Linked DNA regions of Saccharothrix espanaensis DSM 44229. The protein of the gene in region 2 interacts with the protein of the main gene of each other region in a pairwise test. Links are inferred from orthologs where the notes say so. Each region holds a gene or a part of one and is shown on either strand. Other genes may lie near its edges. The genes, in order: BN6_RS15470 and panC.

The links.
Region 1: the proteins of panC (region 2) and BN6_RS15470 interact in binary tests that used the Escherichia coli proteins (3 or more experiments, as listed by UniProt). The link is inferred for Saccharothrix espanaensis DSM 44229 from one-to-one orthologs.

What each region holds. Positions count from the first base shown.
Region 1 is NC_019673.1:3,378,259-3,389,936, forward strand. Bases 4,632-7,546 are described here. They hold BN6_RS15470 (NUDIX hydrolase), read right to left. Parts: upstream 6,379-7,546; coding sequence 5,884-6,378; downstream 4,632-5,883. Other genes in these bases: BN6_RS15460 (aldo/keto reductase), read left to right, coding at 4,702-5,619; BN6_RS15465 (DUF6191 domain-containing protein), read right to left, coding at 5,591-5,887; BN6_RS15475 (FtsX-like permease family protein), read left to right, coding at 6,480-7,546. Also shown: BN6_RS15435 (response regulator), read right to left, coding at 1-548; BN6_RS15440 (sensor histidine kinase), read right to left, coding at 545-1,657; BN6_RS15445 (ATP-binding cassette domain-containing protein), read left to right, coding at 1,767-2,687; BN6_RS15450 (ABC transporter permease), read left to right, coding at 2,684-3,451; BN6_RS15455 (glycoside hydrolase family 5 protein), read left to right, coding at 3,562-4,626; more of BN6_RS15475, read left to right, coding at 7,547-8,957; depupylase/deamidase Dop, read left to right, coding at 9,011-10,504; BN6_RS15485 (ubiquitin-like protein Pup), read left to right, coding at 10,590-10,784; prcB (proteasome subunit beta), read left to right, coding at 10,820-11,671.
Region 2 is NC_019673.1:364,039-368,318, reverse strand. The notes cover bases 1,318-4,280. They hold panC (pantoate--beta-alanine ligase), read right to left. Parts: upstream 3,263-4,280; coding sequence 2,372-3,262; downstream 1,318-2,371. Other genes in these bases: BN6_RS01780 (Rossmann-like and DUF2520 domain-containing protein), read right to left, coding at 3,259-4,152; panD (aspartate 1-decarboxylase), read right to left, coding at 1,845-2,360; BN6_RS01795 (type III pantothenate kinase), read right to left, coding at 1,318-1,817. Also shown: BN6_RS01800 (class I SAM-dependent methyltransferase), read left to right, coding at 1-435; more of BN6_RS01795, read right to left, coding at 1,032-1,317. UniProt on the Escherichia coli protein: Catalyzes the condensation of pantoate with beta-alanine in an ATP-dependent reaction via a pantoyl-adenylate intermediate.

The DNA.
Region 1 (11,678 bases), 3.0 Mb from region 2 along the record:
GTCTTGACCGTGCCCACCGACAGGTGCAGCTCCCGGGTGATCTCGGTGTTGGACAGGCCCCGCGCGATCAGCGCGAGCACCTCCCGCTCCCGGTCGGTGACCCCGGTCAGCCGGACGGTCCTGCGCTCGGGCAGCCGGGCGAACTCGGCGATCAGCCGGCGGGTGACCGAGGGGGACAGCAGGCCGTCGCCGTCGGCGACCACCCGGATCGCGGCGAGCAGCTCGGCGGGCGGCGTGTCCTTGAGCAGGAACCCGCTGGCACCGGCCCGCAGCGCCGAGTACACGTACTCGTCCAGGTCGAACGTGGTCAGGATCAGCACCCGCGCGGACGAGAACGCCGAGAGCTCCCGGGTCGCGGCGATGCCGTCCATGCCGGGCATCCGGACGTCCATCAGCACCACCTGGGGCGAGGTCTCCCGCACCACGGACACCGCCGCGGCACCGTCACCGGCCTCGCCCACCACCCGCAGGTCCGGTGCCGAGTCCACCAGCACCCGGAAGCTGCCGCGCAACAACGCCTGGTCGTCGACCACCACCACGTCGATCACGCGAACGGCACCTCGGCCGACACCTGGAACCCGCCGTCGCCGCGCGGTCCCGCCGAGAACGTCCCCCCGTACACCGCCACCCGCTCCCTCATCCCGATCAGACCGTGCCCGCCGCCGGTGGAGCCGAGCACGCGTTCGCCCGGCCCGTCGTCGGTCACCGAGATGCGCACCGCTGCCTCCCCGACTTCCACGACCACCGCGCACCGGGCCGGTGCCGCGTGCTTGACCACGTTCGTGACCGACTCCTGCACGATCCGGAACACGGTCAACCCGACCGCCTCCGGCAATTGTCCACCGGTCACCGACAGCTCGACCGGAACCCCGGCCATCGACGCCCGTCCCAGCAATCCGGGCAAGTCGGCCAAACCGGGCATGGGGGCCAGTTCGGCGTCGGAATCGGACCGCAACACCCCCAGCAGCCGCCGCATCTCCACCAACGTGCTCCGGCTGGCGGTCTCGATCACCTGCAACGCCTCCTGGGCCTGCTCGGGCTGCTCGGCGGCCACGTGGTTCGCGATCCCGGCTTTCACCGCGATCAGCGACAGGCTGTGCGCGACCACGTCGTGCAGTTCCCGGGCGATCCGCATCCGCTCGTCCACGACCGCCCGCGCCGCGTGTTCCGCCGCCTGGCGCTCGGCGTAGCCGCGGCGGACCTGCGTGGACCGGCCCAACGCCCAGGCACCGCCGGACAGCAGCACCACGAACGCGGCCAGGCCGATGTCGTCCGGCCACGGCTCACCGATGAAGATCGACACCGCCGACAGCACCAGAGAGCAGACCAACGCACCTACGGCGCGCTTGTGGGCCACTACCGCCGCGACCATGTACAAGGCGAACGCCGTGGGCACGAAAGGCTCCAGCGTGATGTGCACGGTGGTGGCGACGGTCTGCGCGACCACCACGACACCGAACACCGCCAACGGCCACTTCCGCCGGACCGCGAGTGGCAGCCCGATCAGGACCGCCAGGGCGTACCCGAACCACAGCGGCACGGTCGCCGCCCGTTGCTCGGCGAACCCGAGGTACGTCACCGTCACGGCCACGCCCGCGACCACGTCGAGTGCGAACAGGTACGCCGTGGGCAGCCATCGGACGAAGCGGGATCTCACCGGCCGAACCTAACGGCCCCGGCCGGGCACCACATCGGACCGTGGTCCGACCTCGGCCGAAGACCTCCGTCCGATCCGGCGGGCCGGCGCGACCGCGAAGCTCGTCACCGTGATCGAAGTACGCGAACTCACCAAGCGCCACGGCAGCGCCAGAGCCGTCGACGGCCTGAGCTTCGAGGTGAAACCCGGTTACGTGGCGGGCTTCCTGGGCCCGAACGGCGCGGGGAAGTCCACCACGATGCGGGTCATCCTCGGGCTGGACCGCCCCACCTCCGGCGAGGCCCTCGTCAACGGCCGGCACTACGCCGACATCGAACACCCCATGCGCCACGTGGGCGCGCTCCTGGACGCCGGCGCGGTGCACGGTGGCCGCAGCGCCCATAACCACCTGAACGTGCTCGCACGCAGCAATGGCATCGGCCGGGCCCGCGTGGTGCAGACGCTCGAACAGGTCGGGCTCGCGGGCGTGGCCGACCGCCGGGTCTCGACCCTCTCGCTGGGCATGAAGCAACGCCTCGGCGTGGCCGCCGCCCTGCTCGGCGATCCGGGCGTGCTGCTGTTCGACGAGCCGGTCAACGGCCTGGACCCGGAGGGCATCCGCTGGATCCGGCACCTCATGCGCGGGCTGGCCGCCGAGGGGCGGACCGTCCTGGTCTCCAGCCACCTGATGAGCGAGATGGCGCTGACCGCCGACCGGGTGATCGTCATCGGCCGGGGCCGGTTGATCCTGGAGGCGTCCATGCAGGACCTGGCCGACCGGTTCCAGAAGGACGTCCTCGTCCGCACCTCCGCCCGCGCCGAACTGGCGGAATCGCTGCGGCGGGCGGGTGCCGAGGTCCGCTCCGAGCCGGACGCGCTGATCGTGCACGGGCTCACCGCCTACGACATCGGCGAACTGGCCGCGCGCCACCACCTCCCGGTGCACGAGCTGACCCCGAGGACGGCGTCGCTGGAGGACGCCTACCTGGAGCTGACCGAGGACAGCGCCGAGTACCGCACCGAGTACCGCACCGAGGGGGTGGCCCGGTGACCGACGCGCTCGCTTCCGAGTTCCTCAAGCTCCGGACCGTCCGCTCGACGGTGCACCTGCTGCTGTCGCTGGCGTTGACGCTGGCGGCGGGCGTGCTGGTGTCGTACCTGATGACCGCCGACTACGACGCGCAGCCGCCGGAGGTGCAGGCCCGTTTCGGGTCCGCCGACCCGGGCATGGTGGTGGTGACGTTCGGCCAGTTCGTGCTCGGCGTGCTGGGCGCGCTGGCGGTGACCTCGGAGTACGGCAGCGGGATGATCCGCACCGCGTTGGTGTCCGTGCCCCGGCGCAGGTCGTTGCTGCTGGCCAAGACCGTCGTCGTCGGAGGGGTGTCGACGGTGGTGGGCGCGGTGGTGACGCTGCTGGCGTACCTGGCGGGCGAGGCGATCACGGGCGACCGGCCCAAGCCGATCTCGGCCTACGACTCGTTCGCCGAGGCGTGGCCGACGCTGCTGGCGAGCACGGCCGCGCTGGCGCTGCTCGGTCTGCTCGGGCTGGGCCTGGGGTTCCTGCTGCGGTCCACGGCGGGCACTCTGGTCACGTTGTGCGGGCTGCTGTTCGTGCTCCCGGCGATGACGATGTTGCTGCCCTCGCCGTGGGACGAACGGGTGAGCGCGGTGATGCTGCCGGGCTTGCCGGCACAACTCGCCGGTCACCTCCCGGACGCGCCGCTGACACCGTGGGGAGCAGCGCTGTTCATGGTGATGTACCTGGTAGCGGCCTTGGGCGGGGGATTGGTGGCGTTGTCGCGCCGGGACGCCTGAGTGTCTTGACGGACGCGGAGCGTGGTCACTACAGTCCGATTCATAGTAAGGAAACTTTCCTGACTAATTCCGCTCAGTCACCGCCGCCCAGACCGAGAGGGGAGAGCCGCATGGCACGGCTCCGGATCGCACTGGCCCTGGCGGCCACGCTCGCACTACCCGGCGTCCTGGTGGGCGCGGCACAAGCGGCACCCACGCCCGGGTTGTCGACCCAGGCGGCAGCCGCCCTGCCCGCGGGCTCGCCCGCCGCGGTCAACGGCCAGCTCAAGGTGTGCGGCGTCAAGCTGTGCAACAAGTACGGCAAGCCGATCCAGCTCCGCGGCATGAGCACGCACGGCATCCAGTGGTACTCGCAGTGCGTCAAGACCGCCTCGCTCGACGCGCTGGCGGGCGACTGGAAGGCCGACGTCCTCCGGATCTCCATGTACATCCAGGAAGACGGGTACGAGACCAACCCGCGCAAGTTCACCGACATGGTGCACGGGTACATCGAGGAGGCCACCAAGCGCGGCCTGTACGCCCTGGTCGACTGGCACCAGCTCGACCCCGGCGACCCGAACTACAACACCTCGCGCGCCAAGACGTTCTTCAAGGAGATCGCCCAGCGGCACAAGGACAAGACCAACATCATCTACGACATCGCCAACGAGCCGAACAACGTGTCGTGGGCGAAGGTCAAGTCCTACGCCGAGCAGGTCATCCCGGTCATCCGCGCCGAGGACTCCGACAGCCTGGTGCTGGTCGGCACGAACGGCTGGTCCACCTTCGGGCACTCCGACGGCAAGGACCCGCAGGACGTGGTCAAGAACAAGGTGTCCGCGTCGAACGTCATGTACACGTTCCACTTCTACGCCGGCGACCACGGCAGCGACTACCTCGCCGTGCTGTCGAAGCTCGCCGACCAGGTGCCGGTGTTCGTCACCGAGTTCGGCACCCAGAAGGCGTCCGGCGACGGCTCGAACAACTTCACCCAGTCGCAGAAGTACATCGACCTGATGAACGCGAAGAAGATCAGCTGGGTCAACTGGAACTTCTCCGACGACGAGCGCTCCGGCGCGGTGTTCAAGCCCGGCACCTGCTCCGGCTCCTCGTTCACCGGCACCAGCAAGCTCAAGCCCGCCGGCGTGTGGATCCGCGACCGCATCCGCACCGCCGACGACTTCCCGACGAGCTGACCGCCCCGGCCCGGATGTACCCGCTCTGATCACGGTGACCCGCGGCCCGACGTGGCTGCGGGTTACCGTAGGCAGGTGTCCGACATCGCCCTTGGTCTCGCCGCGCTCGGCCGTCCCGCCTACATCAACCTGGGACGGGAGGATGCGCTGCCGGCCCACCGCGACGTCGACGCGATGCGCGCCGCCTGCCACGAGGTGCTCGACGCCGCCTACGCGGCCGGCGTGCGGCGGGTCGACGCGGCCCGCTCCTACGGCCGGGCCGAGGAGTTCCTGGCCCAGTGGCTCGCCGAGCGCGGCCACCGCGACGTCCGGGTCTCCAGCAAGTGGGGCTACGAGTACGTCGCGGACTGGCGGCCGGACGCCGAGGTGCACGAGGTCAAGGAGCACTCCGTGGCCCGGTTCACCCGCCAGTGGGGTGAAACCGAGGCGCTGCTCGGCCACCACGTCGAGCTGTACGAGGTGCACTCGCTGACCGACGACAGCCCCCTGTTCGGCGACCTGGAGCTGCTGGCGGCGCTCGGCGCGCTGCGCGACTCCGGCGTCCGCCTGGGCTTCTCCACCTCCGGGCCGCGCCAGGCGGACACCGTGCGCCGCGCCCTGGAGCTGGAGATGGAGGGGCGGCGGCTGTTCGAGGCCGTCCAGTCCACCTGGAACGTCCTGGAGCCCTCCGCCGGCGCGGCGCTGGCGTGGGCGCACGAGACCGGCGCCGAGGTGTTCGTCAAGGAGGGGCTGGCCAACGGCCGGCTCGCGGTCGACCCGCCGGCGCGGGTCCGCGAGCTCGCCGAGAAGCACGACGTCGGCCCGGACGCGATCGCGCTCGCCGCCGTGCGCGCCCAGCCGTGGGCGGACGTGGTGCTCTCCGGCGCGGCGAGCGCCGGGCAGCTGCACGCCAACCTCAAGGCGCGCGAGGTCGACCTGGACCCCGACGAGCTCGACCTCGCCGAGGACCCGGGCGGCTACTGGGCTACTCGGGCCGCGCTGCCCTGGGCGTGAGGCGCACCGCCCCCGAGTCGAGGTCGATCGCCCGGTCGTTCGGCGGCGCGCCGTCCTCCTCCTCGTCGCGCAGCATCAGCTCGGTGCGCCGCTGGTCCATCTCGGCGAGCTTGGTGCCGTAGAGCATCAGCGTGAACTCGTCGAGGCCCGCCTGCCCGACCACGGGGTGCTCGCCCCTGCGCCGGCGGATCCACCGCAGCAGCTTCTCCCCGGTCGCCAGGGCGAACAGCAGCACGGCGAGGCCGGGGATCGACATCGCGAAGATCATGCCCACGAGAACCACTCCCTGATCAGGGCCCGACCGTCCGGCACCACCGGCCACTCGGGGCACTCCGCCTTCGCCCGGACTTCGGCCACGTCCACCCACTCGCCCGATGCGACCTCTTCGGGTTGCAGGGTGAACGGACCGTCGCAGCGCACCTCGTAAACGTGCGCGATGTAGCGGATGGTTCCGTCGACGAACGGTGTCTTGAAGAGGAACTTCGGCGGTTCGGTGACACCCAGCTCCTCGGCCAGCTCGCGCACCGCGCACTCGTCCGGCGTCTCGTCCGCCGCGACGACTCCGCCGCACGTCGGGTCGTACAGGCCGGGGTAGACGTCCTTGGTGTCCGTACGACGGTGCACGAACAGCCGCTCGCCGTCCCGTGACCGCACGACGATCACCGCGCACGCGTGCCACAGGCCCTCCGCGCGCATCCGTGCCCGCGTCGCCGAGCCCACCGGAGTGCCGTCCGGGTCCACCACCAGCACGTGCTCCACGAGATCCTCCCCAGGTCGTATCCACCAGTGATACCTCGGGGCGACGCCCGCCGACGACTCCCGTTCATACGGTCTTGTCGTTCGCGTCATGAGGAGGAGTTGTGCCCACATCCCTGCGGCTCGCGGTGGCCGAGTTCCGCAACCGACCAGGCCGGGCCGTGCTGCCCGGGGTCGCCCTGGTCGTCGGCGTCGCCTGCCTGCTGGCCGCCCTGATGCTCAGCGACGCCATGGTCAAGGCCACCAACGACGGCGCTCCGGTCGTCCCGGCCGACGTGGACCTCGTGGTGCGCACGGTGCCCCTCACCGACGGGGTGCTCGACCAGGCGACCGCCGACCGGGTCGCCGCCGCGCCCGGCGTGCGCGAGGTCGTCGCGGTCAAGCGGACCGGGGTCGACCTGCTGCTCGCCGACGGCCGGGCGGACCCGCGCCGGCGCGCCGTGGCCGACGTCGAACCGGACCGGGAGGGGCTGCGCCGGGTGCCGATCCTGGAGGGCCGCTCGCCCGGCCGCGACGGCGAGATCGCCCTCGACCGGGTGACCGCCTACCAGCACGACCTGCACCCCGGCGCGTCCGTCCGGATCGCCGACGCGGCCGGCAAGCCGCTCGACGTCGTCGTCCGGGGGATCACCAAGCGCGGCGCGCAGGGTGAGCAGCCCTCGCTCGTCGTGGGGGAGGGGCTCGCCGCCAAGCTCGGCGGCGAGCCCGACCACCTGGCGCTGTACGTGCTGGGCGGTGACGCGGCGGGCGTCGCGCAGGCGGCGGGCGAGTCGCTGCGGGTCACCCCGGCGGCCGCGGTCAAGGCCGAACCGCCGTCCGACGACCTCGCCGTCGTGCTGCTGCCCTTCAGCATCCTCGCGCTCGCCACCTCGGTGTTCGTCGCGGCGGCGACGTTCCGGGCCGTGTACGCGCAACGCCAGAAGCACACCGCCCTGATGCGCTGCCTGGGCGCGCACCGGGGGCCGCTGGTCTGGGCGAACCTGCTGGAAGCCCTGCTCACCGGCGCGGTCGCGGGCGCGGTCGGCGCGCTGCTGGGCGGCACCGTCGCGTGGCTGCTGGCCCGGCTGTTCGACTCGACCGGGCTGTCCACGATGCTCGGCGCGGTCCAGCTCGACCCGGCGCTGGTGCCCTCCGGCGGGCAGTTGCTGCTCGGTGTCGCGGTGGCCGCCCTGCTCAGCGCGTTCGCCGCGGTCCGGCCGGCGCTGGCCGCCGCGCGCATCTCGCCGCTGGCCGCGCTGCGGACCTCCGAAGGCGCCACGCCGGACAGTGCCGTGGTCCGCCGTCGACGGGTGTTCGGCCTGGTCCTGGTCGCGGCCGCGACGGGGATGGCGGCGCTCGGCGTGCTCGCCAAGGGTTCGGTCGCGGCGATCTTCCTCATCCTGTTCTCCGGCATCACGGCCGTCTTCGGCCTGTTCGGCGTGCTCGGGCCGGTCGTGGTGCCCGCGCTCGGCCGGATCTTCGGCTCGGTGGCGAGCCGGTTCGGCGGCGCGCAGTGGAAGCTGGCCTCCGCCGAGGTGCGGCGGGTGCCGCAGCGCTCCGCGTCGGTCGCCATGCCGCTGCTGCTGGCCGCCGCCATGGTCACCTACTTCGCGGTCACCGTCGGGTCGGCGCAGAACCTGGAGGACGAGTTCAGCAACGCGCCCCGACCGGACGCGGTGGTCGCCGACTCCGGCGGCCGTCCGCTCGACCCCGCCGCGGCGGCGGCCGTGAACCGGCCGGAGGTCGCCGGCACCGTCGTCCTGCACACCACGCGGGGCAGCCAGACCGACAACGTCGGCGAGCGCTACACCACCCGGGTCGCCGGCGTGGACGCCGGGCGGATGCGCGACTTCCTGGCCGGGCAGTCCGTCGCCCGTCCCGACTTCGTCGACGGGACCGTGCTGCTGGAGGAGTACACCGCGCGCAACCTGGGCGCGACGGTCGGCCGGCCGGTCACGGTGGAGGGCCTGCCCGGCGGGTCGCGCACGGCGACGTTCGTCGGCACCGTCCCCGACACCCTCGTGGACAACGCGGACGTGATCCTGCCCGACACCGGGCTGGCCGCCGCGTCGAAGGTCCTGGTCTCGTTCAAGCCGGGTGCCGATCCCGCGGCGTTCCAGAGCGCCGTGCGCGCCTCCCTGGGCTCCGCGCCGACCGTCCTGGTGACGACCAAGGTCGACACGAATTCGGAGAACCAGCGCTACCTCGACCTGGGGATCATGATGCTGATGGTGCTGCTGGGGCTTTCCGTCGCGGTGGCCGTGACCGGGATCGGCACCGCGCTGACGATCTCCGTGCAGGAACGTCGCAAGGAGATGGCGCTGCGCCGCGCGCTGGGCGTGACCAAGGGCGGCCTCCAGGGCGGGGTGATCGCCGAGGCGGTGCTGTTGTCGCTGGTGGGCGTGCTCGGCGGCGGGTTGTTCGGGTTGGTGTACGCCGAGCTGACGCTGCTGGCCTTCGGCGTCTACGCGCTGCCCGGCGCGTCGCTGGTGCCGCTGCTGGTCGGCGGGCTGGGCGTGGTCGTGCTGGCCGTGGTCGCGGCCTTCGGACCGGCCCGCGGCGCGTCCCGGATCCGGCCCGCCGCCGGCCTGGCCGCCGGGTGAAACGTGACCTGGGCCCCCGCGAAATGTCGGCCCCACGCCGTAGGCTGCCAGCTATGCGGCGGATCATGGGAACCGAAGTCGAGTACGGCATCTCGGTGCCGGGTGACGCGACGGCCAACCCGGTGCTCACCTCGACACAGGTGGTGCTCGCCTACGCGGCGGCCGCCGACATACCGCGGGCCCGGCGCGCCCGCTGGGACTACGAGGTCGAATCGCCGCTGCGCGACGCGCGCGGCTTCGACCTGGGCGGGCCCGGCGGCCACCCCGGCGACAGCGACGTCGAGGACCTGGGCGCGGCCAACGTCATCCTGACCAACGGCGCGCGGCTCTACGTCGACCACGCGCACCCGGAGTACTCCGCGCCCGAGGTCACCAACGCGCGGGACGCGGTGATCTGGGACAAGGCGGGCGAGCGGATCATGGAGGAGGCGGCCATGCGCGCCGCCACCGTGCCCGGCCAGCCCCGGCTCCAGCTCTACAAGAACAACGTGGACGGCAAGGGCGCCAGCTACGGCACCCACGAGAACTACCTGATGCAGCGCAGCACCCCGTTCACCGCCGTGATCTCGGGCCTGACGCCGTTCTTCGCCTCCCGCCAGGTCGTGGTGGGCTCCGGCCGGGTCGGCATCGGCCCGTCCGGCGAGGAGGCGGGCTTCCAGCTCTCCCAGCGCTCGGACTACATCGAGGTCGAGGTCGGCCTGGAGACCACGCTCAAGCGCGGCATCATCAACACCCGCGACGAGCCGCACGCCGACGCCGACAAGTACCGCCGGCTGCACGTCATCATCGGCGACGCGAACCTGGCCGAGTACTCCACCTACCTCAAGGTCGGCACCGCCTCGCTGGTGCTGGACATGATCGAGGCCGGCCGCCGGTTCGACGACCTGCGGCTGCTCGACCCGGTCCGCGCGGTGCACCAGATCAGCCACGACCCGACGCTCAAGACCAAGGTCGAGCTGACCGGCGGCCGCAAGTTCACCGGCCTGGACATCCAGTACGCCTACCACGAGCGCGCCTCGCGGTTCGTGGAGCAGGAGGGCTACGGCGACCGAGACGTGCTGCGGGTGTGGGGCGAGGTGCTCGACGCGCTGGCCCGCGACCCGCAGGAGTGCGCCGACCGGCTCGACTGGCCCGCCAAGCTGCGCCTGCTGGAGGGCTACCGCGCCCGCGACGGCCTGGCCTGGGGCTCGCCCCGGCTGCACCTGGTCGACCTGCAGTACTCCGACGTGCGGCTGGACAAGGGCCTGTACAACCGGCTGGTCGCCCGCGGCTCGATGAAGCGCCTGGTCAGCGAGGAGGAGGTGCGCGCCGCGGTGCTCGCGCCGCCGGAGGACACCCGCGCCTACTTCCGCGGCCGGTGCCTGGAGCGGTACCCGACCTCGGTGGCCGCCGCGTCGTGGGACTCGGTGATCTTCGACCTGGGCCGCGAGTCGCTGGTCCGGATCCCCACCCTGGAGCCCCTGCGCGGCACGAAGGCGCACGTCGGAGCGCTGCTGGAGGCCTCGGACACGGCGGAGCAACTGGTCGAGGCGCTCACCCGCGGCTGATCAACGCCACGCGAGTGGCAGGCGCAGGATGTCGTGCCCGGTGGGTAGTGTTGGACACGAGGACCGGATGAGCGGGGAGGTCGACATGGCCCAGGAACAGGTCCAGCGGCAAGGCGGCGGTGACGGCGACGACGAGGGCGACGGCGCTGCCGCCGCCGGTCAGGAACGTCGGGAGAAGCTCGGCGAGGACGTCGACGCGATCCTCGACGAGATCGACGACGTCCTGGAGGAGAACGCCGAGGACTTCGTCCGCGCGTACGTGCAAAAGGGCGGCGAGTAGCAGCCTCCGGCTGGAGTAGGGAGAAAAACGCACCTATGGACTACAGCTCGACCGGGCACTTCCCGGCCGCGTCGCTGCCCCCGGCCTACCTGCGGCCGGGGTCGTCGTCGTTCACCGATTTCCTCCGTGCCCAGGCCCCCGAGCTGCTGCCGTCCGCGCAGCGCTACCCGGAGGGCTCGGTGGTGCAGGCTCCGCACGGCACGACCGTCGTGGCGCTGACCTACAAGGGCGGTGTGGTGCTCGCCGGCGACCGGCGGGCCACCATGGGCAGCACGATCGCCCAGCGCGACATGAAGAAGGTCTTCGTCACCGACGACTACTCGGCGGTGGGCATCGCGGGCACCGCGGGCATCGCCATCGAGATCGTCCGGCTGTTCGCGGTGGAACTCCGGCACTACGAGAAGATCGAGGGCGTCTCGCTGTCCCTGGACGGCAAGGCCAACCGGCTGTCCGCGATGATCAAGGGCAACCTGGACGCCGCGCTCGCCGGGCTCGCCGTGGTGCCGCTGTTCGCGGGCTTCGACACCGAGGCGGTCGACCCGGACCGGGCCGGCCGGATCGTGTCCTACGACGTGACCGGCGGCCGGTACGAGGAGTCGCTCGGCTACCAGGCCGTGGGCTCGGGCTCGCTGTTCGCGAAGTCGGCGCTCAAGAAGCTCTACAACCCGGACGCGGACGCCGACGCGGCCGTGCGGGCGGCGATCGAGTCGCTCTACGACGCGGCCGACGACGACACGGGCACCGGTGGGCCGGACATCGTCCGCAAGATCTACCCCACCGTGGTCACGATCACGGCCGCCCAGGGCGCGGTGCACCTGCCCGAGGCGCAGACGGCCGCGATCGCCGAAGCCGTGGTCGAGTCCCGCCGGTCCAGCCCCGCGGGCTGACTTCTCC
Region 2 (4,280 bases):
GCCGTACTGGTGGGACAAGCGTTCCACTGGTTCGACAAGGCGAAGGCGCTGACCGAGATCGCCCGGGTCCTGCGCCCAGGAGGCGTCCTGGCCAGCCTGTGGAACGACTCCGACGTAACGGTGCCGTGGGTCGCGAAGCTCAACGAGTTGGGCAAGTCGACCGTGAGCCACCAGCACTCGGTGGAAGAAGACATCCCGGAACACGAGGCGTACAAGGACGTGGAAACCCGGAAGTTCCCCCACACGCACCGCCGAACGGCGGAGTCCCTGGTGGCGACGATCGGCACCCACTCCCACACCCTCGTGATCTCGGCAGCGGAACGGGAGGAACTGCTGACGTCCCTGCTGACCTACCTGAAAAGCAACCCGGAAACGGCAACGGGCGAGTTCGACTTCCCGTTGGTGACAGAAGCGACCCGCCTTCAGCGCCGCTAACCGCCCAGCGCCGGCCCGCCCACCCACCGTGCCCACATGCAGGAGCACACCCGCACCCCCACAATCCACCTGCCGCCACCCGCTTTTCCGTCATCCTTGGCGGCTCGCCCGTCCGGCGAGGACGCTTTTCGCTTTTGGGCCTCACCGGCCCGCCTGCTGCACCTGGCCGGGCTTCGCAACCAGCCCCGGACCCAATGCGGACGACGACGAACGCTCCGATAGTGCCTGGCCCGCGCACACCTGGGCGGTCCGGAAGCGGGTCGGAGGTCCTCACGTGGGAGGCGACTTCCCGCGCACGCGGCGGCACAGCCGCTAGAACAGCCACGTCAGGCCACGCCGACAAGCGTGGCCTCCGGCCCCCGACACCACTTTCCCACGCACCACCGACAATCCTCTGCACCAGCCCAGCGCGACCGCTCGAACGCGCAGGTCAGCACGCCGACGCCGACAAGCGTGGCCTCCGGCCCCCAACACCATTTTCCCACGCACCACCGACAATCCGGCACAACAGTCCGAGACCACCAGCCAAGCGACAAGCCGGCCGGCGAGCTTGAAGAACCCAGTCACGCGGGGGCTCAGGGCAGAGCCGGAACGGGTCAGCGCATGTTGCGTTCGAAGACCAGGCGCAGGCCCAGCAGGGTCAGGTCCGGGACGTGGGCGTGGATCGTGGCCGACTCCGTGACCACCAGCGGTGCCAGGCCGCCGGTGGCGATCACCGTCACCGGGCCGGGTTCGCTCACCTGGAGTTCGTCCACGATCCGGCGTACCAGGCCGTCCACCTGACCCACGAATCCGTACACGATCCCGGACTGGAGGCACTCGACCGTGTTCTTCCCGATCACCGAACGGGGTCGTACCAGCTCCACCTTGCGCAGCTGTGCCGCGCGGGCGGCCAGGGCGTCGACCGAGATCTCGATGCCGGGGGCCAGTGCGCCGCCCAGGAACTCGCCCTTGGCCGAGATGACGTCCAGGTTCGTCGACGTGCCGAAGTCGACCACCACGCACGCCGTGCTGTGCAGGTGGTGCGCGGCGAGGGTGTTGATCACCCGGTCCGAGCCGACTTCCTTCGGGTTGTCCACGAGCAGCGGCACGCCGGTCCGCACTCCCGGCTCCACCAGCACCTTCGGCACCGCCGAGTAGTACCGGCCGAGCATCACGCGCAGTTCCCTCAGCACCGCCGGGACCGTCGACAGCGCCGAGATGCCGGTGATCTTGTCCGCGTACTCCCCCAACAACCCGCGCATGGTCAGCGCCAGCTCGTCGGCGGTCATCCGCGCGTCGGTGCGCATCCGCCAGTCACGCACCAGGGCGGCTTTGTCCCCCGTCCCGTCGTACAGGCCCAGGACGATGTTGGTGTTGCCGACGTCGATGGCGAGCAGCACAGGAACTTCCCCTCCGCCGAGACCCGGTCAGTTCTCGGCCTGGATCAACGCGTCCAACGCCGTGGCGTCCTCGGTCTCGGACGACGAAGTAGGAGTACCGGTCACGGCGACGAGCGACACGCCCGCGGGGTCCGCGACAACAGCACCGCTGACCAGGCCGGAGCCCTCCGGCGCGTGCGCGGCGTCCGCTCCGAGGTCGACGACCCGGTTGTCCGCGTCCACGAACACCACCCTCGGCTGGTACGCGCGCGCCTCGGTGTCGTCCATCTGCCCGTACGCGATCAGGATGACCAGGTCGCCGGGCTTGACCAGGTGCGCCGCCGCCCCGTTGATGCCGATCACGCCCGACCCGCGCTCACCGGCGATGACGTAGGTCTCCAGCCTCGCCCCGTTGGTCACGTCCACGATCGCCACCTGCTCGCCGGCCAGCAGGTCGGCGGCGTCCATCAGGTCCTGGTCCACGGTCACCGAGCCCACGTAGTGCAGGTCGGCCTGGGTCACCGTGGCCCGGTGGATCTTCGACTTGAGCATGGTGCGGAACATCGCGGTCCCCCTCACTCGTCGCCGGTGCCGAGCAGCACGGCGATGTTGTCGATCAGTCGGGTGGAGCCCACTCGCGCGGCGAGGAGCAGCCGCGCGTCCCCGTTCTCCGGCGCGGGCCCCAGGTCCGGTGCCCGCAGTTCCAGGTAGTCCACGTCCACCGACGGCACGGCCGCGAGCACCGAGGACGCCGCCGACAGCACCGCCGCCGCGCCGCCGCCGCTCACGTGCGCGCCCGCCACCAGCGCCGCCGACAGCGCGGTGGCCGCCGACCGCTCCTCCTCCGACAGGTACCGGTTGCGCGAGGACAGGGCCAGGCCGTCCGGTTCGCGCACGGTCGGCACGCCCACCACGGCCACCGGGAAGTCCAGGTCCCGCGCCATCCGGTGGATCAGCGTCAACTGCTGGTAGTCCTTCTCCCCGAACACCGCGTACGTCGGCTGCACGATGTTGAACAGCTTGGACACCACGGTCAGCACGCCGGCGAAGTGCCCCGGCCGGGACGCGCCCTCCAGCTCGTCGCCGAGCGGTCCGGGCGACAGGGTCACCGTCGCACCGGGCAGGTACATGTCCTCCGCCTCCGGCGCGAACACCAGGCCGGCCCGCTCCTGCCGGCAGACGTCCACATCGGACTCGAACGTCCGGGGGTAGGTCGAGAAGTCCTCCGCGGGACCGAACTGCGCGGGGTTGACGAAGATCGACACCACGACCACGGTGTTCTGCATGACGTGCGCTTCCCGGATCAGCTTCCGGTGGCCCTCGTGCAGCGCGCCCATGGTCGGGACGAGCGCGATGTTGCGCCCGGCGGCCCGCAGTGCGCGCACCACCCGCCGCAACCGCTCCGGGTCACGGTGCACCGTGACGTCGTTGGGCACGTAGTCGTCTTTGGTGAGCGGCTTGGTCATCGGTCCTCAAGAGTGGTGCGGACGTCGGCGGCCGGATCGGGCTTGAGCAGCCCGGCGGCCTCTGCGCGGTCGGCGGTGCGGCGCGCGAGAACCCGGTACGGGTCAAGGGTGTCAGGCGCTTCGGACGCCAGGACGCGCAGGTGCTTTGCCACGGTGCCGGCGTCGCCGCGCGCGACCGGCCCGGTGAGCGCCCGGTCGCCGTGCCGCAGGACGTTGTCCAGCGCGGCCGACAGCAGCGGCCCGAGCATCCGCTCGGCGTCGCCGATCCCGGCCGAGCGGAGCAGGTCCGCGCAGTCCGCGACCAGCGTGATCAGGTGGTTCGCGCCGTGCGCGAGTGCCGCGTGGTAGAGCGGGCGGGCGGTTTCGGGGATGCGCACGGGCTCCGCGGCCATCTCCACGACCAGGGCCTCGCCGACGTTCCACGCCGCGTCGTCGCCGTCCGCGGCGGTCACGCCGACCGAGCACGCGGTCATCCGCTCGACGTCCTCGGAGCGTCCGGTGAACGTCATCACCGGGTGCAGGGCCACGCACAGCGCACCGACCGCGCGGGCCGGTTCCAGCACGCCGATCCCCTGCGCGCCGCTGGTGTGCACGACGATCTGCCCGGCGCGCAGCGACCCGGTGGCGACCAGGCCGCGGACCAGCCCGGCCAGCTCGTCGTCGGGCACGGCCAGCAGCACGAGGTCGGCCGACGCGGCGACCTCGGGCGGTGGAGCCACCGGCACGTCCGGCAGCAGTTCCTCGGCCCGGCGCAGCGACTCGCGCGACACCGCCGACACCGAGCTCACGACGTGGCCCGCCCTGGTCAGGGCGGCGCCGAGCACCGAGCCCACCCGGCCTGCCGAGATCACTCCGACAGCCAGCCGCGCGGGGCGGGGGGTCGCGTCCATGCGACGTACTCCTTCAGTGGCGTTCCAGGCCCTAGGCGGGTACCGGACGACGGCCGCGAGCGTAATCCCGCGCCCGCCGGACTGAACTCAACTGCGACGAACACCACCCGCCCTCTGGCAAACCCAAC